DNA from 2 places in the Arthrobacter sp. BB-1 genome. Region 2 is predicted to be linked to the other one. Evidence: predicted binding sites of a transcription regulator. Region 2 holds the regulator's gene; the other holds the start of a gene.
The links. The regulator HrcA, encoded in region 2, represses chaperone genes, less so after heat shock. The targets are predictions, from matches to a motif close to TTNGCACTCGNNNNNNNCGAGTGCNAA.
Positions count from the first base shown of each region.

Region 1: FHJ30_RS13885 (FmdB family zinc ribbon protein) is a predicted target of HrcA. The motif match lies at 16,387-16,413, and genes of this name have one in related genera.

Region 1 covers NZ_VDEV01000025.1:36,284-56,095, reverse strand. Annotated here, with positions in the region: gene FHJ30_RS13950 (ABC transporter ATP-binding protein) at 1-1,259, shown strand, start outside; gene FHJ30_RS13945 (hypothetical protein) at 1,300-1,803, opposite strand; gene FHJ30_RS13940 (hypothetical protein) at 1,809-2,483, opposite strand; gene FHJ30_RS13935 (hypothetical protein) at 2,529-3,332, opposite strand; gene FHJ30_RS13930 (hypothetical protein) at 3,474-4,121, opposite strand; gene FHJ30_RS13925 (GuaB3 family IMP dehydrogenase-related protein) at 4,171-5,307, shown strand; gene FHJ30_RS13920 (glycerol-3-phosphate dehydrogenase/oxidase) at 5,383-7,122, shown strand; gene FHJ30_RS13915 (PTS sugar transporter subunit IIA) at 7,164-7,652, shown strand; gene FHJ30_RS13910 (SURF1 family protein) at 7,706-8,557, shown strand; gene FHJ30_RS13905 (DUF3817 domain-containing protein) at 8,554-9,078, shown strand; gene guaA (glutamine-hydrolyzing GMP synthase) at 9,171-10,766, shown strand; gene FHJ30_RS13895 (DUF4011 domain-containing protein) at 10,897-15,066, shown strand; gene FHJ30_RS13890 (RcpC/CpaB family pilus assembly protein) at 15,157-15,942, opposite strand; gene FHJ30_RS13885 (FmdB family zinc ribbon protein) at 16,047-16,319, opposite strand; gene FHJ30_RS13880 (5-formyltetrahydrofolate cyclo-ligase) at 16,445-17,068, opposite strand; gene galU (UTP--glucose-1-phosphate uridylyltransferase GalU) at 17,205-18,110, shown strand; gene FHJ30_RS13870 (GNAT family N-acetyltransferase) at 18,115-18,735, shown strand; gene FHJ30_RS13865 (hypothetical protein) at 18,841-19,758, shown strand.
Region 2 covers NZ_VDEV01000019.1:39,044-48,455, reverse strand. Annotated here, with positions in the region: gene lepA (translation elongation factor 4) at 1-675, shown strand, start outside; gene hemW (radical SAM family heme chaperone HemW) at 712-1,941, shown strand; gene FHJ30_RS10520 (DUF4870 domain-containing protein) at 2,023-2,445, opposite strand; gene FHJ30_RS10515 (DUF3097 domain-containing protein) at 2,592-3,446, opposite strand; gene hrcA (heat-inducible transcriptional repressor HrcA) at 3,623-4,636, shown strand; gene dnaJ (molecular chaperone DnaJ) at 4,716-5,843, shown strand; gene FHJ30_RS10500 (16S rRNA (uracil(1498)-N(3))-methyltransferase) at 5,846-6,640, shown strand; gene FHJ30_RS10495 (GerMN domain-containing protein) at 6,668-7,615, opposite strand; gene FHJ30_RS10490 (PhoH family protein) at 7,975-9,063, shown strand; gene ybeY (rRNA maturation RNase YbeY) at 9,060-9,412, shown strand, end outside.

The DNA of each region.
Region 1 (19,812 bases), on a different contig from region 2:
CCAGGGAGCAGATTGCGCACTGGAATACACAGGTGGACTCGCGCCGGCAGCGGAGGATGATCGAAACGAACCTCCTCCGGCCGCAGCACATCGCGGAGATGCGGCTGTACGGCATCGTCGGCTTCCTGATGGACCTCCGCTCCCGCCTGCGGGACGCGGACGAGCGCCGCCGCCTTGATTACCAGCGGCGGTACATCCCCAAGCAGCTGGCCGCCGATTCCCTCCAGTACGGCGCAGAGGTGGTGTCCCTGGTCTGGGTGGTGGGGCAGATCATCGCCCGCGCCCAGCCCGTGGGGCAGTTCCTCTACGTGCAGCAGATTGTCAGCAGGGCGCTGTCCACCGCGAACAACCTCGTCTCCTCCCTCAGCTCGATTGACGAGGACCTGGCCAACCTCAAGGACTACGAACTGTTTATGGCCCTGCCCGTGCATTCGGAGCATGCGCCGCCGCTGCTGCAGTCCCCAAAAACCGTGGAGCTTAGGGACATCCGCTTCACCTATACCGGCAGCGACATCGAAGTGATCCGCGGGATCAGCCTCACCATCCGCGAGGGCCAGCACATCGCCATCGTGGGGGAGAACGGTGCCGGAAAGTCCACGTTGATCAGGATCCTGGCCGGGCTGTACCGCCCGGACTCCGGGCAGGTAATGCTCGACGGCGTGGACCTCGCCGCCGTCGACGTCACCTCCTGGCACCGCCACCTGGCGGTGCTGAGCCAGGAGTTCCTCAAATACGAGTTCGCCACCGCCGCCGAAAACATCTACTTCGGCGATGTCGACTCGCCGCGTGACGACGCCCGCATCCGCAGGGCCGCCGGAGATGCGGAGGCACTGGAATTCATCAACAAACTGCCCAATGGCCTGGAAAACCACGTCAGTAACTGGATGGAGGACCCGCGCGGCCGGAAGGGCAGCGGTCTCTCCGGCGGACAGTGGCAGCGGCTCGCGATGGCCCGCAACTTCTACCGGAACGCTTCATTCATGGTGATGGACGAGCCGACGTCGGCCATCGACGCCCTCGCTGAGCACCGGATCTTCACCCGCCTCTTCGCGGACCGCAGCAGCACCATCATCGCCATCAGCCACCGCCTGGCAACCATCGAGAAGGCGGACATCGTGTACATGCTGGAGGACGGCCGGATCGTTGAGCAGGGCACGCACACGGAACTGGTGGCGCTGCGCGGGCGGTACTTCCGGATGTTCGAGTCCCAGCTCAGCGTCCCCGCCAGCCCCGGCCAGGGACCAGCCGAAGCCGGTTGAGTCCCCCGGGCTCCGGCCGGGCGCCCTCGCGGCCGCCCACTCACCGGCGGCTGAGCCAGCCTTTGTAGAGACGGTCCCGGTGCCGGTGCAGGTGGCGCGAGTACAGCATTCCTGCTCCAACGGGCAAGGGAAACGCCGCCAGGAACGCAAGGATGGGCAGGACGTCGGGGGAGGTTCCCCGCGGTGCGGCCAGCATCACGGCTGCAACCAGCACCAGCATGGCCGCCACCATGCCGATCACGGTCCCCGGAACAATCCTGATGTACTGCTCAGCGCGGTTGACGTCATTCGCCGGGCGGGGCTCGCTGCGCGTAAAGCGTGGTCCCACGGCCATCAGCCACCCGGCTCCCGAGATGGCCAACCCCAGGAACGCCAGCACCAGCCCGTCCTCCGGGTTCTGGCCTGTGCCGGCCAAAACAGCGGCCTGGACCGTGCCTGGCACGGCGAAAACCATGCCCATCCACCAAAACCAGAAAACGCGGGCCCGGCGGTGGGCGTACCCCAGGGCCATTTGCGGGAAGCCTTCAGTGTTGGTCGCAGCCATGTTCCTCATGCCGGGGCCGCCAGCAGCGCCCGCACGGCCAGGCCGGGCTGCTGGGCCTCATCCAGGTCCCGGACTCCGAGTTGTCCGTCCTCGTCCAGTGGCGCCGAGGCAAGCTGAAGTGTGCCGTCCTCCAGGACCTTGATGTTGGCAATGACGGGGTCGGCTGTTTCGGCGCTGTACCGCCTTGAGCTCACGATGCCGCCGCCCTGGTTCCCCAGGGCTGCTGCCGCTTCATCCACCTGGGCCTGGACGAAGTCCAGCAATTCCACGTCCTCCCGGAGCGGAAGGCACAAATACTCGCTGAGGGGTCGGAGGAACACAGCCGCGCGGCCGGCGGGGGAGCCCACCAGGTAGCTCGGGGACGTGTACCCGGGACCAATCCGGGTCACGTCGTACCACTGTGATGATGTGCTGAAGATCTGCGCAAGAACCTTGGCCTCCCCCCGGAGGGACACTTCCTCGCCGTTGATCTCCAGCATGTCCCTGACGTTCAGTGTTCCCAGGCCGGCACGGACAAGATCGTGGTCATCAGCAAGTTCGGCCAGCCCAAGGACCCGGCGGGTCAGTGAAGTTCCGGCCCCGGGCACGAAGGCGAGCAGCGTAAGGATTTCGTGGCTCGTGATCCGGTAGGCGGGTGTGGCGGAGCCGGTCTCCGTTTCCGTACTGCTGGGGTCTGTCATTGTTTCCTCACAGGATCAGGTTGCCGGGTTGGTCCAGGCTCGGCCTCAGCCGAAACCGAGCTTACCGCCCACCCATCCAAGGGCGTCCTGGGCGCCGGAGGCCACATCCTTGGCGGCGCCTACCACTCCTGCGCCGAAGTCCCAGATCCGCTTGGTGACCGGAACATCCCCCGACATCATTCCCAGGAGTCCCCAGCCGAGGGCAAGTCCGCCCAGGACTACACCGGCAGGTGCTCCCACAATGGTCCCTGTCGCAACAACGGCAGCCACGGAGAGGCCGCCACCAATGAGGCCGTCCGCGATCCTGAAGGGGTCCTTTCCATCGATTCCGGAGAGGACGTCCAGGACACCGGTTGCCCCGCCCAGGACGCCCAGCACCTTCCCGGTGCCCTTCATGAAGTCGAAGAATTTACTGACGCCCGGCTGGACCTGCGCGAGCTCCAGGTTCCAGTTGAATTTGTCGGCAACAAACACCATGGCCGCAGCAATTCCTGATGCCGCGCTGCCGTCGTCAACTCCGATTTTTTCGAGGAGCCACTCGATGCCGGAGGGAGCATGCTGATAGTCCGGGTCCGTGAACGCATCACCCCACCCGCCTTCCGGGGCGGAACCCGCGGGATTTGTGCTGGTCCCGTTCCCGGAGGCGGGTGAAGAACCAGCGCCGCCCTGGTTGCTGGCGGTTTCCTGTTCGTCAGCGTGTTTCAACAACGCTGAAGACTGGTTTTGCAGGGACTCCGACGTTTTGTTGAGCATGGGACGGAGGGTGGAGGACCATTCGCTGCGGAACCTGTCGCCGTCGGTGCCCTTCCAGGCAGCGCACTGCACCAGCGCATTCACGGTCGATTCCACACCCTTCAGGCTCGACCCGGATGTTGCCAGTGACCGGGACAGCGTCCGCAGCTGATCGATGTCAGCCCCATATATTCCTGGCGCCACAGTTTGCCCCCAATGTTGTTGCCACAGTCCAAAGACCCCACAGCAAAACCTACGTCACTCCTGGGACCGCCGCGATGGGGAGTTGTCCCCGCTGCCACCAGTTTGCAGGATGGTCGTCCGGACCCGGGCGAGGCTTGGCTGGGGCGGAACACTGCTGAAACCGAACGTCACGGCGGGGCGGATGGGCGCCAGTGCGCCGGCGTCCGTGCCGTTCCAGCTGACGACGGCGGACGTGATGTTGTGGAGGTCGCTCACCCCGTAGTACTCCCGGCGGCCGCTTCCGGCCGTTCCGGCGGTCCGGGAGCCGCCGCTGAGCAGCCCCGCGACAGGACTGACCGCCCCCAGCCAGCGGGGATGGACGGCGAGGGGCCGGGGAACCGCCCGCAGCCCGCGGCCCAGGAAGGTCCGGCTGCCGATGCCGGCGCTCACGGCGAGCGGGCCGGCGTCGACCCTCAATGAGCCCCGCTCCAACCGGGCGGACACGCCGACCAGCACAACGTCGTCGAACGCGTAGGTGCCGGAGATGAAGTCCGCCACCTCTGCGGTGGGCGCCAGCAGCAGCCGCCGCCCGGACGGCTGCTGGAGCATCACGTCGGAAAACGCGCCGAACGGGGACTGTTGCCAGAGGCCCACCACCGCACGCAGCCCGGAGGAGGTGCCCAGGCCCGCAATGTGTCCATCAAAGATCCAGCGTCTGCCCACCGTGCCACTCTAGCCAAGGACACCGCAGCGGCTGGGATAACCTAGAGCAGTGACTTACGAGATCGAGATCGGCCGTGGCAAGCGTGGGCGTCGTGCCTACTCCCTGGATGACATAGCAATCGTCCCCAACCGTCGCACCCGCGACCCGAAGGACGTCTCCGTCTCCTGGCAGATCGACGCCTACCAGTTCGACATGCCGGTGATCGCCGCCCCGATGGACTCGGCGATGTCCCCGGCTACGGCCATTGCCCTCGGCAAGCTCGGCGGCCTCGGTGTCCTGGACCTCGAAGGCCTGTGGACCCGCTACGAGGACCCGCAGCCCATCCTGGACGAGATCGGAGCGCTGGAGGACGAAACCAACAGCCCCGCCGTGACCGGCCGCATGCAGGAGCTGTACCAGGCGCCCATCCAGCCTGAGCTGATCACCTCCCGCCTCGCCGAAATCCGGGAGGCCGGCGTGACGGTGGCGGGATCGCTCACCCCGCAGCGCACCCAGGAGCACTACAAGACCGTCCTCGCTGCCGGCGTGGACATCTTCGTCATCCGCGGCACCACCGTCTCCGCCGAGCACGTCTCCAAGGACCACGAGCCGCTCAACCTCAAGCAGTTCATCTACGAACTGGACGTCCCCGTCATCGTGGGCGGCGCCGCCGGCTACACGCCCGCCCTGCACCTCATGCGCACCGGCGCCGCCGGCGTCCTGGTTGGCTTCGGCGGCGGGGCCACCACCACCACCCGCCGCGCATTGGGCATCCACTCGCCCATGGCCTCCGCCATTTCCGACGTCGCTGCCGCCCGCCGCGACTACATGGATGAGTCCGGCGGCCGCTACGTCCACGTGATTGCCGACGGCGGCATGGGCACCTCGGGTGACATCGTCAAGGCCATCGCGATGGGCGCCGACGCCGTGATGCTCGGCAGCGCGCTGGCACGGGCGGAGGAGGCGCCCGGCAAGGGCTGGCACTGGGGCCAGGAAGCCCACCACCTCGAACTGCCCCGCGGCGACCGCGCCAACGTGGGCACCGTGGGCCCGCTGGAGGAAGTCTTGTTCGGGCCGGGACACCACACCAACGGCACCTCGAACCTCATCGGTGCGCTGCGCCGCTCCATGGCGACCACCGGCTACTCTGACCTGAAGGAATTCCAGCGGGTCGACGTCGTGGTTTCCCCTTACGCCGGAAACTGACGGACGCCTGCCCAAGCGTGCCGCCAGCAAGTAGGGTGGTTTTACTACCGGCACAAGAGGCACTGGAGGCGTTCAATGAAGAGATTTCCTGTTAACGGCGGGGCCCTCGGCCCGGAAGCCAGGGAAGCATCCATCCAACGGCTGCGCGCCACGTCGGAGCCCGGCCAGGAGCTGGACATCCTCATTGTCGGCGGCGGAATCGTGGGCACCGGAGCCGCCCTGGACGCCGTCACCCGCGGCCTGACGGTGGGCATCGTTGAGGCGAGCGACTGGGCGGCAGGCACGTCCTCCCGGTCCTCGAAGCTCATCCATGGCGGCCTCCGCTACCTGGAGATGCTTGATTTCGGCCTGGTGAAGGAGGCCCTGCAGGAGCGGGGCCTGCTGCTCTCGGAACTGGCGCCGCACCTGGCCCGGCCGGTGCCTTTCCTGTACCCGCTGACCAAGCCCTTCATCGAGCGCCCCTACGTGGGTGCCGGCATCGCACTGTACGACGTCATGTCCATCTCCAGCGGGCACAGCAGGGGAGTGCCGTTCCACAAGCACCTCACCCGACGTGGCACCCTGCGCGCCGCCCCCAGCCTCAAGAACGACGCCTTCGTGGGCTCCATCCGCTACTACGACGGCCAGGTGGACGACGCCAAATACTGCGCCAATTTGGTGCGGACTGCCGCCTACTACGGCGCCCACGCCGTCAACCAGATGAAAGTGGTGGATTTCCTCCGCGAGGGCGAACGGGTAGTGGGGGCCAAGGTGGTCAACCACGAGGACGGCACGCAGTTCAACATCAAAGCCAAGCAGGTCATCAACGCCACGGGCGTCTGGACGGACGAAACGCAGGCCATGGTGACCGACCGGGGCCAGCTGAAGGTGCGTGCCTCCAAGGGCATCCACCTGGTGGTGCCGCGCGACCGGTTCCAGTCAACGGTGGGGCTGATCCTGCGCACCGAGAAATCGGTGCTGTTCGTCATTCCCTGGGGCCGGCACTGGATCATCGGCACCACGGACACCGACTGGAACCTGGACAAGGCCCACCCGGCCGCCTCCAGCAAGGACATCGACTACATCCTGGAACACGTCAACAAGGTCCTCAAGCGGCCGCTGACCCGGGAGGATGTGGAGGGCGTCTACGCCGGCCTGCGTCCCCTCCTCGCCGGCGAAAACGACTCCACTGCCAAGCTGTCCCGTGAGCACGTGGTGGCCCATCCCGTTCCGGGCCTTGTGGTGGTGGCCGGGGGCAAGTGGACCACCTACCGCGTGATGGCCAAGGACGCGGTGGATGAAGCTACCCGCACCATGGACGAGCGGGTTCCGCCCAGCTGCACGGAAACCATCCCGCTGTTGGGCGCAAGCGGCTTCCGGGCGGCATGGAACCGGCGCAACCGGACCGCGGAGGAATCCGGAGTGCATGTGGCCCGCGTTGAGCACCTGCTGAACCGGTATGGCTCCATGACCGACGAGGTGCTGGCCATCATCGAAGAGAATCCGGCCCTGGCTGAGCCGATTCCCGGCGCTGACGACTACCTCCAGGCCGAGGCCGTGTACGCCGCCACCCACGAGGGCGCGCGGCATGTGCACGACGTCCTGACCCGGAGGACACGGATTTCCATCGAGGCGTGGGACCGCGGCGTGTCCGCGGTGCCGGTTGTCGCTAAACTAATGGGTGACGTTCTTGGCTGGAGTGACGCACAGCGCGAAAACGAGGTCCGGCACTACATCGCACGGGTGGAGGCCGAACGCCTCAGCCAGCAACAGCCGGACGACGAATCCGCAGACGCCGCCCGCCTGGGCGTGGAAGACATCGTGCCCTTGCGCTGAGGGATTCACGGCAACAGCACTCCTGACCGAAGGGATACGCCTTGGCGGAACCACTAGACCGGTACGACGCCGAGCTCACCACTCCCGAAATGGTGATCCTGGAGCTGGAGGCAACGGACAAGGCCGACGCCGCCACTCAGCTCGCCAAGCGGATGTACGCCGCCGGGCGCATCTCGGACCTGGACGGGTTCCTCAAGCATGTGAATGCCCGGGAGCACCAGCTGGCCACAGGACTCCCGGGCGGCATCGGCCTGCCGCATGCGCGCAGCGAGTTCGTCTCCCAGACCTCCATCGCCGTGGGCATCGCCAAATACGGGCATGCCTTGGATTTTGGCGCCGCCGATGGCCCTGCCACGGTGATCCTGCTGATCGCCACCCCCGCCAGTTCCTTCTCGGACCACCTTGAGGTCCTCGCAACGCTGGCCCGGTCGCTGTCCAAGGAGTCGTTCAGGGAATCGCTGCGCCGGGCCTACGATCCCGAGGTGATTGCGGAGCTCATCAACTCGAGCCTGGTGTTCTTCGATCACTGAGCAGCAGCTCCGGCGTTTAGTTGTTCTACAGCGGTACGAAGTACGGTTAAGACGTGTGGAAAACAGCCCTTAAGCCCCGATGGATCGCCGGTTTTGTCTTCGCGATCGCCATCTCCGGGGTCTTCGTGCTGCTGAGCCAATGGCAGTTCGGGCGGTCCACGCGGCCGGAAATCCCCGCCAACCCTGCCACTGAACAGGTCAAGCCACTGACGGACACCCTCCGGCCCGGCGAGTTCTTCCACGGGACCGATGCCGACCAGATGGTCTCGGCGCAGGGGTCCTATGACCCCGCAAAACAGCTCCTGGTCCCCGGCCGGCTGCATGACGGCAAGCCGGGCTACTGGGTAGTTACCGCCTTCGCCGTCTCCGGCGCCCCCACCCTGAGCGGCGTTGCCGCCTCACCCCAGACGTGGATTCCCGTGGCCCGCGGATGGGTGGCGGACCCCGCAGACGTCCCGGCGCCGCCGTCGGGCGTCCTCGAACTGACGGGGCGGCTCCTGCCGTCCGAGGCACCTGTGCCGGGAACGGCACCCCGGCCGGGCGAAGCCACCGCAGTGTCCGTGGCTGAGCTGATCAATTACTGGGAAGTCAGCAGTTACCCGGGCTTCGTCGCTGCCACTGCTGAACTAGCCGGCGGCGAGGACGTCAGCCCGGCCGCCGTGCCCGGCGGACTCCTTCCCCTGGATATCGGCCCGCAGCCGCCCGCCCAGCAGATCAACTGGCTCAACCTCTTCTATTCCCTCGAATGGGTGGTCTTCGCCGGCTTTGCCCTCTTCATCTGGTGGCGCCTGGTCAAGGACGACTACCACCGGGACCTTGAGGAGGCCCTCGATCATGATGGCGACCACCCTCTCCCTGAACAACCCGAGCATCCTGAACAGAACCAGCAAAAGGTACAGCCATGATTGATCCAAAACCGGCCACTCCCGCCGCCGGCACCAACGCAGGCACCAACACTGCAGGGAAGCCCCCCGGCAAGAAGCGGCGCTTCGGCGGCACGGAAGCCCAGATCCGCTCGGCCCTGAAGTTCTACAAAGTGCTCGCGTACCTCACCGGCACCATGCTGCTGCTCCTCTGCGCGGAACTGGCCGCCCGGTACGGCTTCGGGCAGTACCTGTTCGCCGGCGGCACCAACGCCGTCACCGGCCAGCCTTTCGGCTTTGGCTTCGCTGACGCGGAGCCCCCCGGGGTTCTGGGCGGAGTGAACCTGTCCGTGGCCGTCCTGATCGTGCACGGCTGGATGTACGTCGTCTACCTGATCTCGAACTTCCGGCTCTGGTCCCTGATGCGCTGGCCGTTCCTCAAGCTGATCCTGCTGGCACTGGGCGGCGTGGTCCCTTTCCTTTCCTTCATTGTGGAAAAGAAGGTCCACGCGGAGGTTGAGGCCGAGCTTGCCGCCAACCCGCAGGCCCCCCAGCGCTACTGACCAGCGCTTGCCCGGCGATGCCCGCCGGGGGAGTCTGCTGCGTCACAGCACCGCTTCTCAAGGTGCGCCGGCGCAACGGCGCAAAGTAGGCTATGACGGTGACTACTCCCACTGCATCCCAGACTTCCCAGAAGCCGGTGCTGGTTGTTGACTACGGTGCCCAGTACGCGCAGCTGATTGCCCGCCGCGTCCGGGAAGCGAACGTGTATTCGGAAGTGGTTCCGCATACGTACACCACCGAGCAGCTCCTGGCCAAGAACCCCGCCGCCATCATCCTGTCCGGCGGCCCGTCCAGCGTTTACGCGGACGGTGCCCCGAGCGTCGGGGCCGACCTCTTCGAGGCCGGGGTCCCGGTCTTCGGCATCTGCTACGGCTTCCAGGCCATGGCCAACGCCCTGGGCGGCAAGGTGGACAAGACCGGGCTGCGGGAGTACGGCTCCACCCAGACCACCATCATCGGCGAAGGCCGCTCGGTCCTGGAGGGCATGCCGCAGCACCAGAACACCTGGATGAGCCACGGCGACTCCGTGCACGAGGCCCCTGAGGGCTTCGAAGTGCTGGCGACGACGGCGGGCGCTGAGGTGGCTGCCTTCGCCAACGAGGAGAAGGGCCTGTTCGGCGTGCAGTGGCACCCCGAGGTCAAGCACTCCGCCTACGGCCAGCAGGTCCTGGAAAACTTCCTCTTCAAGGGCGCCCGGATCGAGCCCAACTGGACCACGGGCAACATCCTGGAGGAACAGGTGGAGCGGATCCGGAAGCAGATCGGCGACGCACGGGTGATCTGCGGCCTCTCCGGCGGCGTGGACTCCGCCGTCGCGGCTGCCCTGGTGCAGCGCGCTGTCGGTGACCAGCTGACCTGTGTGTTCGTGGACCACGGCCTGCTGCGCGAAGGCGAAGCCGAGCAGGTTGAGCGCGACTTCGTTGCCGCCACCGGCGTGAAGCTGTATGTCGCCAACGAGCAGGAGCGCTTCCTGTCCGCGCTTGCCGGTGTCAGCGATCCCGAAACGAAGCGCAAGATCATCGGCCGCGAGTTCATCCGCGCGTTCGAGGAAGCCGAGCTGGCCATCATCGCCGAGGCCGCCGCCCACGGCGAGAAGATCAAGTTCCTGGTGCAGGGCACCCTCTACCCGGACGTTGTCGAATCCGGCGGCGGCGAGGGCGCAGCGAACATCAAGAGCCACCACAACGTGGGCGGCCTGCCCGAGGACCTGCAGTTCGAGCTCGTGGAACCGCTCCGGGCACTCTTCAAGGACGAGGTCCGTGCCGTGGGCGCCCAGCTGGGCCTGCCGCAGGAGATTGTGGGGCGCCAGCCCTTCCCGGGGCCTGGACTTGGAATCCGGATCGTCGGCGAGGTCACCAAGGAACGCCTTGACCTGCTGCGCAAGGCGGACGCCATCGCCCGTGCCGAGCTCACTGCCGCGGGCCTGGACAACGAGGTCTGGCAGATGCCCGTGGTGCTGCTGGCCGATGTGCGCAGCGTTGGAGTCATGGGCGACGGCCGCACTTACGGCCACCCCATCGTGCTCCGCCCCGTCTCCTCTGAGGACGCCATGACGGCGGACTGGTCACGGCTTCCGTACGAACTGCTGGCCAGGATCTCCAACCGCATCACCAACGAGGTGGAGGGCGTCAACCGCGTGGTGCTCGACGTCACCAGCAAGCCGCCGGGAACCATCGAGTGGGAATAGCATCCTGAGTGGCCGGCCTCCGTCAATGGAGGCCGGCCACTGGTGTTCCGGGGTGAAATCCTCCGGAATTTCGGGCTTTGCAGTGTTGCGGTCTCTCAGTCCCGCCGCCTGAGCGGCTACTCTCGAACCTATGCCCGTATGGTCCAGGACGTCACGTGCAAGCGCAGAAAAGAAGGCAGTAGTGTCAGTTGGTCAAGGCCACCCGGAGGGCTCCGAGGAGCTCCGCAAATGGCTGTCCGGGCTTAAACCCGTCACCGGGGCAGACACCATGCTGCGCTTCACCAAGACGCCCGAGGGCTCCATCGACCTGACGCACGCCCATCCGTCAGGGCTGGCCCAGCTTATGGCGGGCCGCAAGACGCGGCTGTCCACCCTGATCCGGGACCGCCAGCAGTACGTCGTCGCGGCCAGGGCATCCCGGAACATCCGGTCCAAGATCTTCGAGCTGTCCAACGAGCGCGGCATTGACGCCGGCTATCTCTCCGCAGGCACCGTGGTGTGGACGTCGGCCGTCGGCGGCAAGCCCCAGCGCGTCTCGGCCCCGGTCATGCTCACCGCCATTTCGCTCACCGTCCGGCCGGGGGAGGACGACTACGAACTCCAGCTGACCGAGCAGGCGCACATCAACCCCGCCCTGGTGCGGCACCTGAAAAACATCCATGGCATTGTTTTTGACGTCAACGCCGTCACGCGGCTCGCCTACAGCACGGCCCGCTTTGATCCCCAGCCCGTCCTGGACCGGCTGGGCACGCTGATCAGGCCTATTCACGGCGCCGAGGCGCAGCACAACCTGCTGGTTTCCACGTTCGCGGACCTGTCCGGCAACCTGGACGACCCGTGGATCAATGACTCCAACCCGCTCATTTCCGCGCTGGCCACCGCCGGCGGAGGCGAAGTGGTGGACGTCGAGGAGCCGGACCCCTCACGGTTTCCTCCGCTGGACAGCAGGCACCCGAAGGACGAACTGCTCCTGCTGGACGCGGACACGGACCAGCAGTACGTCATTGACGCTGCCCGTGCCGGTGATTCCCTGGTGGTCAGGACCCCGCCGGGCACCGGCCAGACCCAGACCGCCATCAACACCATCGGCGCACTGGTGGATGCCGGCAAGACCGTCCTGGTGGTGGGGGACCGCCGCGCCAGCCTCAACGAAGTGTCCGGCCAGCTTGAGGGCCTGGGCCTGGAGTCCATCCTCTTCCAGCTGTCCGGGAACGTCACCGCCCAGCAGCTCAAGGCGCAGCTGGTCCGTGCCATCGTCCGCAACGAAAAGTCGCTGGAACCCCAGCTGGGGAACCTGCACAACACGCTGACTGAGCACCGCCACGCGCTGATGGACCATGTGGCATCGCTCCACAACGTCCGGCAGCGGTGGGGCTGCTCCCCATACCAGGCCATGCAGTCGCTGGCGGAGCTCACCTCGATCCACCCCGCCCCGGCCACCACTGTGCGGCTGAAGCGGAGCGTCCTGGACAGCATCCGGGACCGTGACGAGCTTGCGGGGAGGCTCCGCCGGGCAGCTGAGCTGGGAAGCTTCAGCAAGGCCTCCACCGCCAGCCCGTGGCACGGTGCCCGGCTGCTGACGCGGAAAGAGACCGAGGAAGCACAGGAGCTTGTCCGCTCGGTGGAAAAGAGCCTGCCGGCCCTCCGCGACCGCATGGAAGCCGTGGCTGAACATGCGGAAATCCGGCTGGGAGCCTCCTTCGCTGAATGGGGTGAACAGCTCGAGCTCCTGGTGGCGGTGCGGGGCAGCCTGGACAAGTTCACGCCGGACATTTTCGACCGCCCCGTGACGGACCTCATTTCGGCCACCGCGCCGTCGGCCTGGCGCAAGGAGCGCGGCATCGAGATGACCTCCATGCAGCGCTCAAGGCTGCGGAGGGTCGCGAAGGAGTATGTCAGGCCCGGGGTCCACATCGCCGACCTGCACACGTCCCTCCTGCTGGTACAGGAGCAGCGGGCGCTGTGGGCGGGTTATGCCACCACGCAGCGGCATCCCGCCGTGCCGTCCGGGCTCGCCGAGATGAACGCCATGTACCGCTCGCTGGACAGCGACCTTGCCCGCCTGGGCGAGGCCCTGCGCCACACGGCGGCCGGCGGTTCCCTGGCAGCCGTCCGGTACGAGGAACTCATGGAGCGCCTTGAACGGCTGGTGGCGGACACCGACACGCTGAAGACACTGCCCGAGCGCACCCTGCTCGTCGAGAACATGCGCGAGCACGGGCTCGGCGAGCTGCTGGCCGACCTCGCGGAGCGCGAGGTTCCCGCCAGCTCCGTGGCGGCCGAACTTGAGCTGGCATGGTGGCAGTCAGCCCTTGAGGCCATGATCAGCGGCGACGACTACCTGGCCATGTCCGATGGCGACGCGCTGCGGAAGCTGGAGGCCGAGTACCGCCTCGCGGACAATGCCCACATCGCCAGCGGCGCCGCCCGCCTCCGCTGGGACCTTGCCGAGCGGTGGCGCAGCGCCATTGCAGCCCATCCCCGCCAGGCTGACCTCCTCCGGAGCCTGCTCAAGGACGGGAGGGTGTCGCTGCCGTCGCTGACGGCGCAGGCACCTGAACTGATCGGAACGCTGGTTCCGGTCTGGTCCGTGAGCCCCTATCTCATGACCGGCCTGCTGCCGGCGGAACAGCGGTTTGACGCGGTAGTCATCCTGGACGCGGAGGCGACCTCGCTGCAGGCCGTGCTTCCGTCCATCGCCCGTGCCCGGCAAGTCATTGCCTTCGGCGATTCCCGGATTGCCAGCCCCCGCACTTTCACGGTAGGCGTTGAGCGCCTGGCACCGGGCGAATCGGCGCACCAGCGGGTGGAGAGCGCCTTCGGTGCCCTGTCCAAGGTCCTTCCGGTGTGGAGGCTCAACTTTGTCTATCGGGCGGTGGACGAGGACCTCGTCCTCCAGCTGAGCAAGAACTTTTACGACGGCGGCCTCCGCCGGCTCCCGGAAGGGCAGTCCGCCACCGGACTGGACCGGTCCCTGCTGGTGGAATACCTTCCGGACGGCACCGGGTTGCCCAGTGCGGACCACGAAGGCGTGGAATCCGTGGTGGCGGAAGTCAACCGGGTGGTCCATCTGGTCTTCGAGCACGCCCGGCTGCGTCCGCGTACGTCGCTGGCCGTGGTCACGGCCAGCCTCCGCCACGCGGCCAGGATCGGGGAATCCATCCGGCTCCAGCTGCCCAACTACCCGGCCCTGGCGGGCTTCTTCGGGGCCGGTCCGGAGTCCTTCCGTGTTGTTGACCTTGAACGGGCCCAGGGGCTGGTGCGCGACCATGTCATCTTCTCGCCCGGCTTTGGCCGGACACCCCACGGACGCGCCCTGCACAACTTCGGGCCCCTCTCTGCCGAAGGCGGCCGGGAGAAGTTCGCCCTGGCCATGACCCGCGCCCGCAGGTCGATGCATGTTCTCACGTGCTTCCGGCCGGAGGACCTGGACCAGACCAGGCTGACGCACGGTGCGGTGGACCTGTACGCCCTCCTTGACCGTGAAATCGCGGGAAACACGGACCTCGGAACTCCGGCTTCGCGCGCCGCGGCAAGCGAGCAGGCACTCGGAGCCGATCCGCTGGTGGCTGATCTCGGCGACCGCCTGCGCGCCCGCGGCGCCCGGGTGTGGCACCAGTACGATGGCGCCATCGACGTCGTGGCGGCCGCCGATCCGCTGAGCACCATGGGCCAGGAGGACGCAGACCTCCCATGGCCGGTGGCGATCGAATCGGACGGCACCGAACAGTACCGTGCCCTGAGCGTCCGGGAGCGCAGCCGGCTGCGTCCCCAGCTGCTGGAGCGCCTTGGCTGGCGCTACATGCCGCTGTGGACCATCGAGGTGTTCACTGATCCGTCCGCCTGCGCCGACCGCATCGCAGGGTACCTTGGCCTCGAAAAAAATGCGCTCTCCGGGCGAACGGCCACATCCATCGCCTTCCTGGACGACGACGTGGACCAGGCCCTCAACGGAATAGATGCCGTGTCCCGGCACACGGCATCGAACCATGAACCAATGCAGGCCGAAGGCCCGGACAGCAAGGAGGCGGGTGCCATGGCGCCGGACCACCAGGACAACGACGCTTCGGACAGCGGGCAGGCCGCCGCTGCACCTGCGCCCGGGCAGGACGAGGAGGGCGCCCGCGGCGCTGTTCCCGGCAGCGGGTCCACGGCTGCCCAGCCCGGCACGGCCGCCCAGCCCGGTGCGCCTGCCCTGCCAAAGAAGGCAGCTGAAGACGAACCCCGGGGCTGGGGCGACCGCGAAGACGACGACCACGATGCGTGGCTGAAGGAACAGAAACCTCCCCACTGGGGCTGAGGTTAGCTCCTGGCTGAGGCAAGTGCCTGCCCGTTGTGGAAGAAGCCGGCGCTGCGCCTCCGGCGCTGGCGCGGACCACAGACCCAAGGGCTACGGCCCCACCAGGACGAAAAAGAGCTTCCCCTGGGTGGAGGCGCCGGCAAGCCGGGCCGCCTGTTCCGCATTGGCTGCCACCACGATGAGTCCGTCAGTCTCCGCCGTGCCCAGCCACTGGCCGCCCTGCCCGCCCTGGCCGCCCTGCCCGCCCTGGCCGGACGTCCACAGCACAGGCACGCCAGAAGCCAAGACCTCCGGTGGTGCCTGCTGGTCGTAGCCGCTGGCTGCCGTCAGCACCACGTTCACGAGCTGACCGGGGGAAACGAGCTGGATGGACGATGGATCCGCCATGCGGAGGGGAACAGCCGCTGATCCGGGTGGAGTGCCCGCCAGGAGCCCCGGACCGAGCAGTTGGGCATCCGTCAGTAGCTGCCCCTTGCGCAGCGGGGCCGCGAGTTGCTTCCCTGCCGCCTCGCCCGGTTCATGGAGGAATCCGTCGGCCAGCATGCCGGGCGGGACCTGGACGGAGGCGAGGTCAGCGGACGCCATGGCGGTGCCTGCGGGCAGGTCCCGGGCGGCGGCCAGGGCGGAGACGGTGTAGACCGGCGCCGGCGTAAGTTGCTGGACCGTGATGGCGGCTGCGGCGCACAGGAGCAGCGCGGCCGCCAGCCTCCTGTTGCGGCTCAGCCAGCCGGCAAAGCGGGCCGGCGGGCGGCGGCTTGCGTTGCGGCCGGCGCCGGGGCCCCTGCCGTGGGGGCCACCGCGCTGTTTTTTCCCCGGGAGTCCACGTCTGTGTGGCGTGCGTGGGCTGACCAGGCGTAGCTGTCCGTTTGCAGGCATGTGCCCACGCTAGGGCGCATCTGAGGACCGCGGCAGGAGCCATGGCAGCTATGTGGACAACCGGGTCCAAACGCAGGCAGCCGCCCGGGCGGAGGAACCTTGGATCAGCTCGCGGCGGCCGCCGGAGCCGGAGCAGCAGACGCAGGAGCCGGCGTTGCTGGCGGCGCCGCGGGGGCGGCCGATACCGTGCTGCCCTTGGCGTCCCGGGAGTCCGTGCGGTAGAAGCCGGAACCCTTGAAGACGACGCCCACGCTGTTGAACTTCTTGCGCAGGGTCCCCTGGCACTCGGGGCAGGACGTCAGAGAGCTGTCCGAGAACGACTGGACGATGTCAAAGGCATGGCCGCAATCCTTGCAGGCGTACGCATACGTTGGCACTGGTGCTCCTCCTCTTGGGCAAACGAGAGGTCCCGGACTGCCGCACGGTCATCCAGCTGGATGTCTATTAGCAGTCACAGGGCCTGAGTGCTAATTCTACCATCCTCCTGCGCCGGCCTTCCCGGTCAGGCGGCCTCCGTTAGGCTCCGGAATCCGGAAGGAAGCACAACGCCCGGCACGGGCCGGTCGAATTCCTCTACAGGAATCCTGCCGGCAGGCAACAGTTCACCGTCGTAGATCACCGCGGCCAGCGGAATATGCTTCCCGGCTGATGCGAGGTGGCCCAGGAACTTGTCGTAATAACCGCCGCCCTGGCCCACCCTGCTGCCTGCAAGATCAATCGCGGTGGCAGGGATGAAAAGCGCGGCAGCTTCGCCGGCCACCTCAATCTCATGCCGTGTCCCCACAGGCTCCAGGATGGGGGCAAAGCTGCTCCTCACCAGGTCGACGCCCGGCGTCCAGAAGACCCACTTCAGCTCCCGCCCCGGTTCGCAGACGGGAAGGAGGACCTTGTGGCCGGCATCGTGGAGGGCCGCGATCAGCGGCAGCGTAGGCGGTTCCGCCCCGACGCCGAGGTAGGCGCAGACTGTCGCTGCGTTCCCCTGGGTTACTGAATCTGCCCACGCTGCGCCATGCTTCGCCAAGGCTTCCCCCGCGTCCTGGCGCTCCTGGAGCGTCAGGGAAGCCCGGCGGCGGCGATGGGCAACACGTATCTGGTCCTTGGCCGCCTTTATTTCCTCGAGCGTCATATCTTTCCTCCATAGCTGCCGCGCGGCGTCGGCCAATGCCCGGGCCAACGCGGTGCGCCGGTCCGTCCGGCAGCACCGGACATCGCTGGCCATCCAATGATTACTGAATGCTTGACGCTGACGTTAGATTAGTCCGGTGACTACCAGTAACCCGAGAGTGCGCAAAGCCGTCATTCCTGCCGCCGGACTTGGCACCAGGTTCCTGCCGGCAACCAAGGCGATGCCCAAGGAAATGCTTCCCGTTGTGGACAAGCCTGCCATCCAGTACGTGGTTGAGGAAGCCGTGAACGTCGGCCTCAACGATGTCCTGATGATCACCGGGCGGAACAAGCGGGCGCTGGAAGACCATTTCGACCGTGTGCCGTCACTGGAGTCCACCCTTGAAGGCAAGGGGGATGCCGAGAAGCTGGCGTCCGTCCAGGCCGCAAGCAACCTGGGCGACATCCACTACGTCCGGCAGGGGGACCCGCACGGACTGGGCCATGCAGTACTCCGGGCCAAGCAGCACGTTGGCAATGAAGCCTTCGCCGTGCTGCTGGGCGATGACCTCATCGATGCCCGGGACGAACTGCTCGGCACGATGATTGACGTGCAGGCCAAAACGGGCGGGTCCGTCGTCGCACTCATCGAAGTGGAACCGTCGCAGATCAGTGCCTACGGCTGTGCTGACATCGAACCGATCGACGGTGAGTCATACGTGCGGGTCAACCGGCTCGTGGAGAAGCCGAGCGCGGAGGAAGCGCCCTCCAACCTGGCGCTTATTGGCCGCTACGTACTCCACCCCGCAGTCTTCGACGTCCTCGAGCGCACGGGTCCGGGACGGGGCGGCGAAATCCAGCTGACAGACGCACTCCAGGAACTGGCCACGAGTGGCGGCGAAGGGCGCGGCGTCTACGGCGTCGTGTTCCGGGGGCGGCGTTACGACACCGGGGACAAGCTGAGCTACCTCAAGGCCTGTGTCCAGCTGGCCATTGACAGCGAGGACCTCGGCCCCGGCTTGCGGGAATGGCTGCCCGGCTTCACTGCCAGCCTGTCCAAGTAGTGCCATGCGTCCTGGTCCCATCTGGCCCGTAACACTGGAATGCGGGGATCTGGTCCTGCGGCCCATCCGGTACCGGGACAAAAAGGAATGGACCGAGGTCAGGTCCCGCAACAGCCAATGGCTGGCCCCGTGGGAAGCATCCAACCCGGATCCTTCCGGCGGCTTGCCGGACTACCGGCAAATGGTCCGGTCATTAAAGGCGCAGGCCGCCCAGGCAACGGCCTTGCCCTTCGTCATTACCGAGCGGCGGCCCGGCAGCGTCAATCCGCCCATTGTTGGCCAACTGACTGTCTCCTCCATTGTGTGGGGCTCGGCCATGATGGCGACCCTCGGCTACTGGGTGGACCAGGCCCGTGCGGGCCACGGCATTGCGCCCACCGCCGTCGCCATGGTGACGGACCATTGCTTCAAGACCCTGGGCCTGCACCGGATGGAAATCAACATCAGGCCGGAGAATGGACCCAGCCTGCGCGTGGTGGAGAAACTGGGATTCCGCGATGAGGGCTACCGGCCGCGGTACCTTCACATCAACGGTGAGTGGGCCGACCACCGCTCGTTCGCCCTGACCTCGGAAGAGGTCCCGGATGGACTCCTCCGGCCGTGGCTGGCCTCACACCCGTCATAAATCCAGTGAATTGCGGGCTGTACCACGACACACCGCAGCTAATGCTGCGGCAGCGGGTCGGATGCTCATACGGTTTTGAGTGTGGACTTCCCCCTTAGCAGCTCAGTGATCCTTGTGGTTGCCGTTGTGCTCTGGATTGTGTGGGTTGCGCCCTACGTCCTCCGGAACCGCAGGCACCAGTTTCAGCCCGCCGGCGATTTCCTGGCAGAGACCGCAGCCGATGAAACACCGGAACCGCCAGCCGCTTTGGTTTTGAACGTCGCCGCCCAGCAGGAGAAAGCCATGGACACCAGGAAGAGCGCCGGACCCGGGACCGCTGCTGCCGGCTCGCCGGCCGGAGACAAGTTCCGCATACGCTATGGCCGGACCGCAATTGCCCTGATCGGGCTGCTGTCGCTGGCCACAGCCTTCGTGTCCGGGGTGCTTCTCCTCTTCGGCTTGGGTTCCCCGGTCCTTCCGCTGGTGTGCGTGGCACTGACGGTCGGATCCTTGGTCCTGCTGCGTGGGCTTGCCGTCCGGGACAGAAGGGCCAAGGTCAATGCAGCCTTCCGGTCCGCGATGACCGCGCCTGCCCGGCAGCCCGCCGCTGCCGGGAACGTCCCGCCGAAACCGGAAGCAGCACCGGCAAAGAAGGACAACCCGCTGTTCGACGCCGAGGCGCACCAGCCGAAGGTCAAGCCGCTGACGGCAGTGGAACTGCGCGAGGCCGCCCTGGCCGTCGCTGTGGCCGCCGGGGATCCAAGTGCCGCAGCAGCCAGTGCCGCGGCCGCTGCGCCGGCTTCCGCAACGTGGGAGCCCGTGGAGGTCCCCAAGCCGGTCTATGTTGAGGCTGCAAAGGCCGAGCGCCCGGACCCCGAGCCGCTGGAGCTCCCGGCGGCGCCCAAGGCTGTTGGCAAGCCGTCCCTGAAGCAGGGTGCGGCCGCGCCGCCGGCGGCTCCTGCTGCCGCGGAGGGCCCCCAGCTGTCCAAGGCGCAGAGCGCCCTCAGTAATCTCGACGACGTGCTGCAGCGCCGCCGCGCCTGACAGGTGTTGTGCCGCCCAGGCTATGCCGTGCGGTTTCGCGACCGGGTTGGGCAT
Region 2 (9,412 bases):
AAGGTGGTCCATGTGACCAACCCCAGCGAATACCCCTCCGGCAAGATCCACGAGGTTCGCGAACCGATGGTGTCCGCCACCATCCTCGCTCCGAACGAGTTCGTCGGCGCCATCATGGAACTGTGCCAGAGCCGCCGCGGCGTTATGGGCGGAATGGACTACCTCTCCGAGGACCGGGTGGAAATCCGGTACCGCCTGCCGCTGGCGGAGATTGTGTTCGACTTCTTCGACATCCTCAAGTCCAAAACCCGAGGCTACGGGTCCCTGGACTGGAAGGCCGACGGCGACCAGGTGGCTGACCTGGTGAAGGTTGACATCATGCTCCAGGGTGAACAGGTGGATGCCTTCTCGGCCATCACCCACCGCGACAAGGCCTACGCCTACGGCGTAATGATGACCACCAAACTGCGCGAGCTGATCCCGAGGCAGCAGTTCGAGGTGCCCATCCAGGCGGCCATCGGGTCCAGGATCATTGCCCGTGAAAGCATCCGCGCCATCCGCAAGGACGTGCTGGCCAAGTGCTACGGCGGTGACATTTCCCGTAAGCGCAAACTGCTGGAAAAGCAGAAGGAAGGCAAGAAGCGCATGAAGATGGTGGGCCGGGTCGAGGTCCCCCAGGAAGCCTTCATCGCCGCCCTCACCACCGACGAGTCCAAGGACAAGGCAAAGAAGTAGTGAACACAGCGTCCGGCAACACCGGAGGCCCCAGCAATGCCTAGCATTCTTCCTCTCGGCGACCCGGCGCCGTCGGACGGTCTGTTGCCTGCCCAGGCAGCGGACGGTGCGGCGGACCGGGCGTTCGGGCTGTACGTGCACATTCCTTTCTGTGCCGTCCGGTGCGGGTACTGCGATTTCAACACCTACACCGCCACGGAACTGGGCGGCGGCGCATCCCAGGATGCGTATGCCGGCACGGCCGCATCCGAAGTGGCGCTGGCGGGGAAGGTCCTGGCCGGATCCGGGCTTCCGGCGCGCAAACTCAGTACCGTGTTCTTCGGCGGCGGCACCCCCACCCTGCTGCCCGCGGACGACCTTGCCCTGATCCTCCGCCGCGCCATCGACGAGTGGGGAATCGAGGATGGCGCCGAGGTGACCACCGAGGCGAACCCGGACTCGGTCACCCCTGAATCCCTGGCCATTCTCAAGGACGCCGGGTTCACCAGGGTCTCCTTCGGCATGCAGTCCGCTGTTCCCCATGTCCTGAAGGTCCTGGACAGGACCCACACGCCCAGCCGCGTGCCGCAGGTCGTTCAGTGGGCGCGTGATGCCGGACTCGCCGTGAGCCTGGACCTCATTTACGGGACACCAGGGGAGTCGCTGGACGACTGGCGCTACTCCCTTGAGACGGCGCTGTCCTACCAGCCGGACCACATCAGCGCCTACGCCCTCATTGTGGAGGACGGCACCAAGCTCGCCGCCCAGATCCGCCGTGGCGAAGTTCCCGGAATCGACGACGACGACCACGCCGACAAGTACGAACTCGCCGACCACCTCATCACCCAGGCCGGCCTCGGCTGGTACGAGGTCAGCAACTGGGCCCGCACGCCGGAGCAGGCCTGCCGGCACAACCTCGCCTACTGGCGGGGCGACGACTGGTGGGGGATTGGACCGGGGGCGCACTCCCACGTGGGCGGCGTCCGCTGGTGGAATGTCAAGCACCCCACGGCCTACGCCGGACGCCTTGCGCAGGGAGTGTCACCGGCAGCCGGCAGGGAAACCCTGGACCAGGAGACCCGGAATGTCGAGCGTGTCATGCTCGAGGCCCGTCTCCAGTCCGGCCTCGACGTGTGGTCACTGGGCCAGGCGGGACGGCACGAGGTGGCCGGACTGATCGCGGACGGCCTCGTGGATCCTGCCGCCGCTTTCAAGGGAAGGCTGGTCCTCACGCTCAAAGGGAGGCTGCTGGCAGACGCGGTGGTGCGCCGGGTCCTCCCGGACTGATCGGCACAAAGCAACGCGGGCCCGCGCCCGCAGCGTTCCCTGGCCGTGGAGCCGGTGCGGCCTTGCGGGGCCGGGGTGGAGTTACTTGATCCAGCGCAGGTTGTACTGGTACCGGTGCGGCTGTCCACGGTTGACATGGATGCCGGCCGCCACCGAGAAGCAGGTCAGGGCAATCCAGATGAGGGTGGCTATGACGGCAAAGACGTTGCCGATCACGGGAACGAAGACCACCAGGATGTTCGCAACCAGGGCAGCGATGGTGGGCGGCAGGCTGAAGTTCAGGGCTTCCTTGGATTCCTGGGCGGTGAAAGGCCCCCGGTCCCGGAAGATCAGGTAGATCAGCAGCGACGGAACACAGCCCAGGATGCCCCCAAAGTGGGCCATCGTGGCCCATTGGCGGTCTTCGCTGGCTGTGAGGGGCAGCGCATTCGCGGGAACGCCGTGGTACTCCGAACGGCCCTGGCCGCCCTGGGTGTCCCTGTGATCGCGTGCGTTTTCTGCCACAGTCTGTTCCTTCTGAAGTGCAATGGTGCCGGCCAAGAATGCTTACTTGGTGCGCAGGCCTGCATTGTTGCAGGATCCGCAGTACCAAGAATACTTGGTACTGCCCGGTATCGGCGCCGGAATGCGCGCGCCGGGGTGGAGCGCCCTCAGGGAACGGTGAGGAAGTCGATGACTTCCTCAACCCTCCCCAACAGCGAGGCTTCAAGGTCTGCGTAGGTGCGGACGGCGCCGAGGAGTTTCTGCCAGCCGAGTCCGATGTCCTCTTTGGTGGCATGGGGCCAGCCGAACGCTGCGAGGATGCCGGTCTTCCAGTCCTGCCCGCGCGGCACCACTGGCCACTGCTCAATGCCCAGGACAGCGGGCCGGATGGCCTGCCACACGTCCACATAGGGGTGCCCCACAATCAGGACGTTCCCCGCGGCACCCGGCGAGGCCATAACGGCGTCGGCTATGCGTGATTCCTTGGAGTCCGGCACGAGGTGGTCCACCAGGACACCCAGCCGCCTGCCGGGTCCGGGCCTGAACCCTGCGACTGCCGCCGCGAGGTCATCAATGCCGTGGAGGGGTTCGACGACGATGCCCTCCACGCGCAGGTCATCTCCCCAGACCTTTTCCACCAGTTCCGCGTCGTGCTTTCCCTCCACCCAGATGCGGCTGGCTTTGGCCACCTGCGCCCGCTGGCCGGCAACCCGGACTGACCCGGAAGCCGTCCGGCCGGGCCCGGCAACGGCACCGGCTGCCTGCCGCGGGGCCGGGGGCAGGAGCTTGATGGCCCGCCCTTCGAGAAGGAATCCGAAGCCCAAGCGGAAAGACCTGGACTTTCCGCGCCTGTCCTCCAGGGCAACCACATGCATTCCGCCGGATTTTTCGACGCGGGTCACGGCACCCACCCAGCCGGACTGGACGTCCTCGAGCACCATTCCCCGTTCAACGGGCACCTCGGGCAGTTCAGTCTTTGCGGGAGCGGACAAGTCCCGCGGGCCCCAGTTCTGGTACTGCATGGTTTCACTCCGCCTAGCGTTCGGTACAGGTCCGGAATTTCGCCCGGAGCGGTACCAATGCTAGCAACGGGGGGAGGCATAATAGACTGTTAGCACTTAGGCATGTCGAGTGCTAACCCTTGAGGTGGCACAGCGCGGGCGGTGCTGCCGCCCCGAACCCTGGATGGAGGTGGAGTGTGAGCGAGCCACGCAAACTCGAAGTGCTGCGTGCAATCGTGGAGGACTACGTCCACTCCCGGGAACCCGTCGGGTCCAAGGCCCTGGTGGAGCGGCACCATCTCGGTGTGTCCAGCGCGACGATCAGGAACGATATGGCCGCCCTGGAGGAAGAGGGCCTGATCACCGCTCCGCACACCAGCGCCGGGCGTATCCCCACAGACAAGGGTTACCGGCTGTTCGTGGACCAGATCTCTGCAGTCAAACCGCTGTCCCAGGCGGAACGGAGGGCCATCCAGTCACTGCTGGAAGGATCGGACGACCTTGACGACGTCCTTGACCGCACCGTCCGGCTGCTGTCGCAGCTGACCAACCAGGTCGCGGTGGTCCAGTACCCGCACCTGAGCCGGGCACTGGTCCGCCATATCGAGTTCGTCCTCCTTGCACCGCGGAAGGTGCTGGTGGTGCTGATCGCCAACAGCGGCAAGGTGGAGCAGCGCGTTATCGACGTCGGCCAGGACCTGGCGGATGACGCCCTCGCCAGCCTGCGGGCACGGTTCCTCGGATCCCTTGCCGGCACGCCGCTGAGCCAGCTCGCCCAGTCCCTGCCGGCGGTGGTGGCCACAGCGGCCCCGAGCCAAAGGCAGGCCGCCCATGCCCTCGCCGTCGGCCTCGAGGGACTGGCCCAGAGCAGCAGGGAGGACCGCATGGTCATGGCGGGCACAGCCAACCTTGCGCGGTCCAACGTGGACTTTCCGCTCAGCATCGGTCCGGTCCTCGAAGCGCTTGAGGAGCAGGTGGTCATGCTCCGCCTGCTGAGCGAAATGGCGCAGGACCACCGCGGAGTGGCTGTCAGCATCGGCCGCGAGAATCCCTACGACGGCCTGGCCGAGGCATCCGTGGTTGCAACAGGGTACGGTCCGGACCACGTTGCCAAAATCGGCGTCCTGGGGCCAACCAGGATGGACTATCCCACCACCATGGCCGCCGTCAGGGCCGTCGCCCGGTACCTTTCGCGGATCCTGGGCCCCTGACGTTTTCCGGTTCCCCGGGCAGGCAGAGCATTTTCCGCAGTCCAACTGCAGGCAGTACAACAAGGAAGAGATACGAACTTTGAGCAGCCACTACGACGTCCTTGGAGTCTCACCGGAGGCCACGGGAGAAGAGATCAAGAAGGCCTACCGCAAACTGGCGCGCACCCTCCACCCGGACGTCAACCCGGGTGAGGACGCGTCGGACCGCTTCAAGGCCGTGACCCACGCCTACGAGGTTCTCTCTGACCCGCAGAAGCGCCGCGTCTATGACACCACCGGCAACGAAAACGGCACGGACAACGGCTTCGGCGGAGGCGGATACGCCGGCCAGGGCTTCGCGTTCCAGGACATTTTCGACACCTTCTTCGGTGCCGGCGGAAGCACCGGCCCGGCTTCCCGCGTCAGGCGCGGCCAGGACGCCCTCATCAGTGTCCGCATTGAACTGCGTGACGCTGTTTTCGGCGTCAATAAGAAACTGGAAGTGGACACAGCCGTTATGTGCCCCACCTGCGACGGTTCGTGCTGCCAGCCGGGAACCCACCCGGAACGCTGCGACATCTGCGGCGGCAGCGGCCAGGTCCAGCGCGCAGTCCGGTCCATCCTGGGACAGGTCATGACCGCCGCCCCGTGCGGAACCTGCGAAGGCTTCGGCACCGTCATCAAGGACCCCTGCAACGAGTGCAGCGGCCAAGGACGCATCCGCAGCCGTCGTTCACTGACCATCAAGGTTCCAGCCGGCGTGGCCACCGGAACCCGCATCCAGCTCTCGGGCCAGGGCGAAGCAGGTCCTGCCGGCGGCCCTGCCGGCGACCTCTACGTCGAGATCCGCGTAAACAACGACGCCACGTATGTCCGGGACAACGACGACCTCCACGCAACCCTGCACATTCCCATGACGGCGGCAGCCCTGGGTACCGAAGTGAGCCTGGAAACGTTCGACGGGCCGCAGGAAATCGACGTCAAGCCCGGCACCCAGTCCGGCGAGATCATCACCCTTCGCGGACTTGGCGTGACCCACCTCCGCGGTTACGGGCGCGGCGACCTGAAAGTGCACCTCCAGGTCGAAACCCCCGCGAAACTCGACCCTGCACAGGAGGACCTCCTGCGGCAGCTTGCCAAACTCCGCGGTGAGCAGATCACCGAAGGAAAGCTTGCGGCCAGCGGAGGCATGTTCGCCAAGCTCCGGGACCGGCTCGGTAACCTGTAGCGGTGAGCAACCCGGTCTTTTTCACCCCTCCCGGTTCCCTTGACCAGATGGTGGCGGGGGAGGTCTTTGTCCTTGAAGGGCCCGAGGCGCGGCACGCCGTCACGGTGAAGCGGATCGCCCCCGGCGAGCCCGTTGACATCGTGGACGGCGCCGGGACCCGCATGAGCGGAAAGGTGCTGGCGGCATCCCCGTCCGGGCTGGATGTTGAGTGCGCCTCCCTGTCCGTCGAGCCGCAGCCAGGCACCAGGCTGGTGCTGGTGCAGGCACTGGCCAAAGGCGACAGGGACGAACTTGCCATTGAGACGGCAACAGAGCTGGGGATCGACGCCGTTATACCCTGGCAGTCCGAGCGGTCCATCGTCAGGTGGAAAGGCGACCGGGCGGCGAAAGCCCACGCCAAATGGCAGTCCGTGGTCACGGCGGCAGCCAAGCAGGCCCGCCGCGCATGGATTCCCGAGGTACGGCCCGCCGTCGACACGGCCGCGCTGGCCGGCCTCGTGGAGACGGCTCAGCTTGCCATAATCCTGCATGAGGACGCGGTCAGGCCCCTGCGGACCGTGCTGGAAGCATGGCAGGGCGGCGGAAACGGGACGGAACCGCGGGAAGTGCTCCTGCTTGTTGGACCGGAAGGCGGCATCAGTCCCCGGGAAGTCACCCGCCTCTGCGGCAAAGGTGCCGTCACGGCGCTGCTGGGCCCCCATGTGCTGCGCTCATCCACTGCCGGGCCCGCCGCCGTCGTGCTCGCCAGCGACGTCCTGGGACGATGGGCGGCCCCTGGCGCCGCACCTGCCGGTTGAGCAGGCAGCGGAGCTGCAGGGTGCGGGCTAGCGGACCTTGAAGGCCCGCGAGTCCTCGTTCTGATCCGGCTGCCCGCTGGCGCCGGCCTGGGCAACGCGCAGCTCGTAGTCGCCCGCAGGGAGCGTGAGGGCCAGCGTAAAGAGCCCTCCCTGTCCCGGTTCGGCAGAGGCCGTTGTTTCTCCGGTGAGGAAGGGCGCCTTGGTGCCGCCCGCCTCCATCCGCTGGATCTGCCAGCGCAACTTGCTGCCGGCAAGCGTGCTGCGGCCGGTGATCTTCACGCTTCCGCCGGCGATTTCCACATTTTCCTGCGGATCGATGACCCAGACGGGCGCCACCATGCCCGCGGCCCTCGTCATCGGGTCGCCCAGCTGGACGTGGCCGAAAGCAACGTAGTCTGTGTGCCCGTCCACCAGGATCCGCACGCGGATCTGCTGCCCGGAATCGATGAGCCCGGAGCTGGCCGCAGCGGCCGTGGCCGTGTAGACCAGCTGCTGGACGGCACGGGCCGCCATGTCGGCGTCGAGGTTGCTGTTGAACGCGTCCTCGGACACGTCCACCGTGATGACGTCCTTGCCGGAAATCGAGGTGGCCAGCTCGCTGGGGTTCTGCCACGGGGTGAAGAAGTCGGGGTCAAGCGGCTTATCCTGCATCATCGCCCGCAGGGCACGGGTCACGGGGTTCTCCTGCTCCGGCACGTCCCTGAACTCACGGTAGAGGAACACGCTGCTGCCGGTGCGGCCAATCCAGTACACCGGCGCCTTGTTGGAGGACTGCGTGGTTTCGAGCGGTGCGCTGGTGGACGGCGCAGTGCCGGTGGCAGCAGGGCCGGAATTCAGGAGCCCGCTCGGTGAAGGATTCGGCTCGGCGAGGCACCCCGCCAGGAGCGGTGTCACTGCCAGAACAGCCGCGAGGACCGCAGGGCGGACACGGCCCTGTCGTCGTCCTGCCCTCAGGGGCGCAGCAGATTCCGGCACGTTTGTTTGCCCGTCCTTTCACGAATGGGCCGCTTCCCCGGGCGGCGGTACTCCAGCAATGAATCTGGATTTCCAGCATGGCACAGGGCATCGAACAGAATGGCCGTGCCGGCGCCACTGGAGCCAACTGCAACAGGAACGATATGAGGCCGATATGAAGTTGATACCTAATGACGCAACCTCCTGTACCGGACGGCGTGTTCACGCTTGTCCTTGTAGTGGGACAATCCGGTGTCGACGCCGTACTGGCGTAAGATGGAGGGACCGCTTGGGCAAGGCGCACCGGATGCGGTGACCGGCCCGGCGGTGGACATTTATTTTCGGACTTTGAGGGGATCACGGGCCTGCGGGCCATCACCATGACTGAATCAGCGAATGGAAAGCGCCGGCTCAACACGGGCGAAGGCGCCGCAGGGGAATTTCCCCACTCTCTCCCCGGCAGCCGTACCGAAGTTGTTGTTTTCGACAACTCCGACCAGATGGTCCAGTCACTGGGCAGCCACGATGAGGCGCTGCGCTTCATCGAGGAACAGTTCCCGCACGTCAATTTCCATGTCCGCGGCAACGAGCTCTCCATCACCGGTCCTGCCAGCGACGTGCCCCGCATCATGCGGCTCCTCCACGAGGTCCGCGGCCTGGTGGCCCGTGGAACCGTCATCAGTCCGGCCGTCCTGCAGCAGCTCGTGGCCCTCCTGCGTACCCAGTCACTGCAAAACCCCGTGGACGTGCTGACGCACGACATCCTGTCCAGCCGCGGGAAGACGATCCGGCCTAAGACGCTGAACCAGAAGACCTACGTTGACGCCATCGACGACAACACCGTGATTTTCGGCATCGGCCCGGCCGGAACCGGCAAGACCTACCTGGCCATGGCCAAGGCAGTGCAGGCGCTTCAGCAGAAGGAGGTCAGCCGGATCATCCTGACGCGTCCGGCAGTTGAGGCGGGGGAGCGGCTGGGATTCCTGCCGGGAACCCTGAGCGACAAGATCGATCCCTACCTCCGCCCGCTTTACGACGCGCTGCACGACATGATGGACCCGGAGTCCATTCCCAGGCTGATGGCGGCCGGCACCATAGAAGTGGCTCCCCTGGCCTACATGCGCGGACGGACGCTCAATGACGCCTTCATCATCCTTGACGAGGCGCAGAACACCACGCCCGAGCAGATGAAGATGTTCCTGACTCGGCTTGGCTTTGGCTCCAAGATGGTGGTCACCGGTGACGTCACCCAGGTGGACCTGCCTTTCGGCACCCGTTCCGGGCTCCGCATTGTCGAGGAGATCCTGCAGGGCATCGAAGGCGTCAGTTTTTCCGTGCTGGACGCAGCTGATGTTGTCCGGCACCGGCTGGTGGGGGATATTGTCAATGCCTACAGCATCTGGGATGACGCACAGCGCAGCCGGGTGAAGCATTCGGCGGGCGCCGGCAAGCGGGGGGAACACGCATGAGCATCGAGGTGAACAATGAGTCCGGCGTCCAGGTGGATGAAGCTGAACTCGTGGCGTTGTCCCGGTACATATTCGAACAGCTCTACATCCATCCGCAAGCTGAACTGTCCATCCTGCTGGTGGACGAACCTGCCATGGAGAAGCTCCACATTGAGCTGATGGATGAGCCGGGCTCCACAGATGTGCTGTCCGTGCCCATGGACGAGCTGACCCCGGGTACGCCGGACCGGCCCACCCCGCAGGGAATGCTGGGCGACATTGCCATCTGCCCGCAGGTGGCCAAGGTCCAGGCCAAAAACGCCGGCCACCCCCTCCAGGACGAGATGTTGCTGCTGACCACCCACGGGAT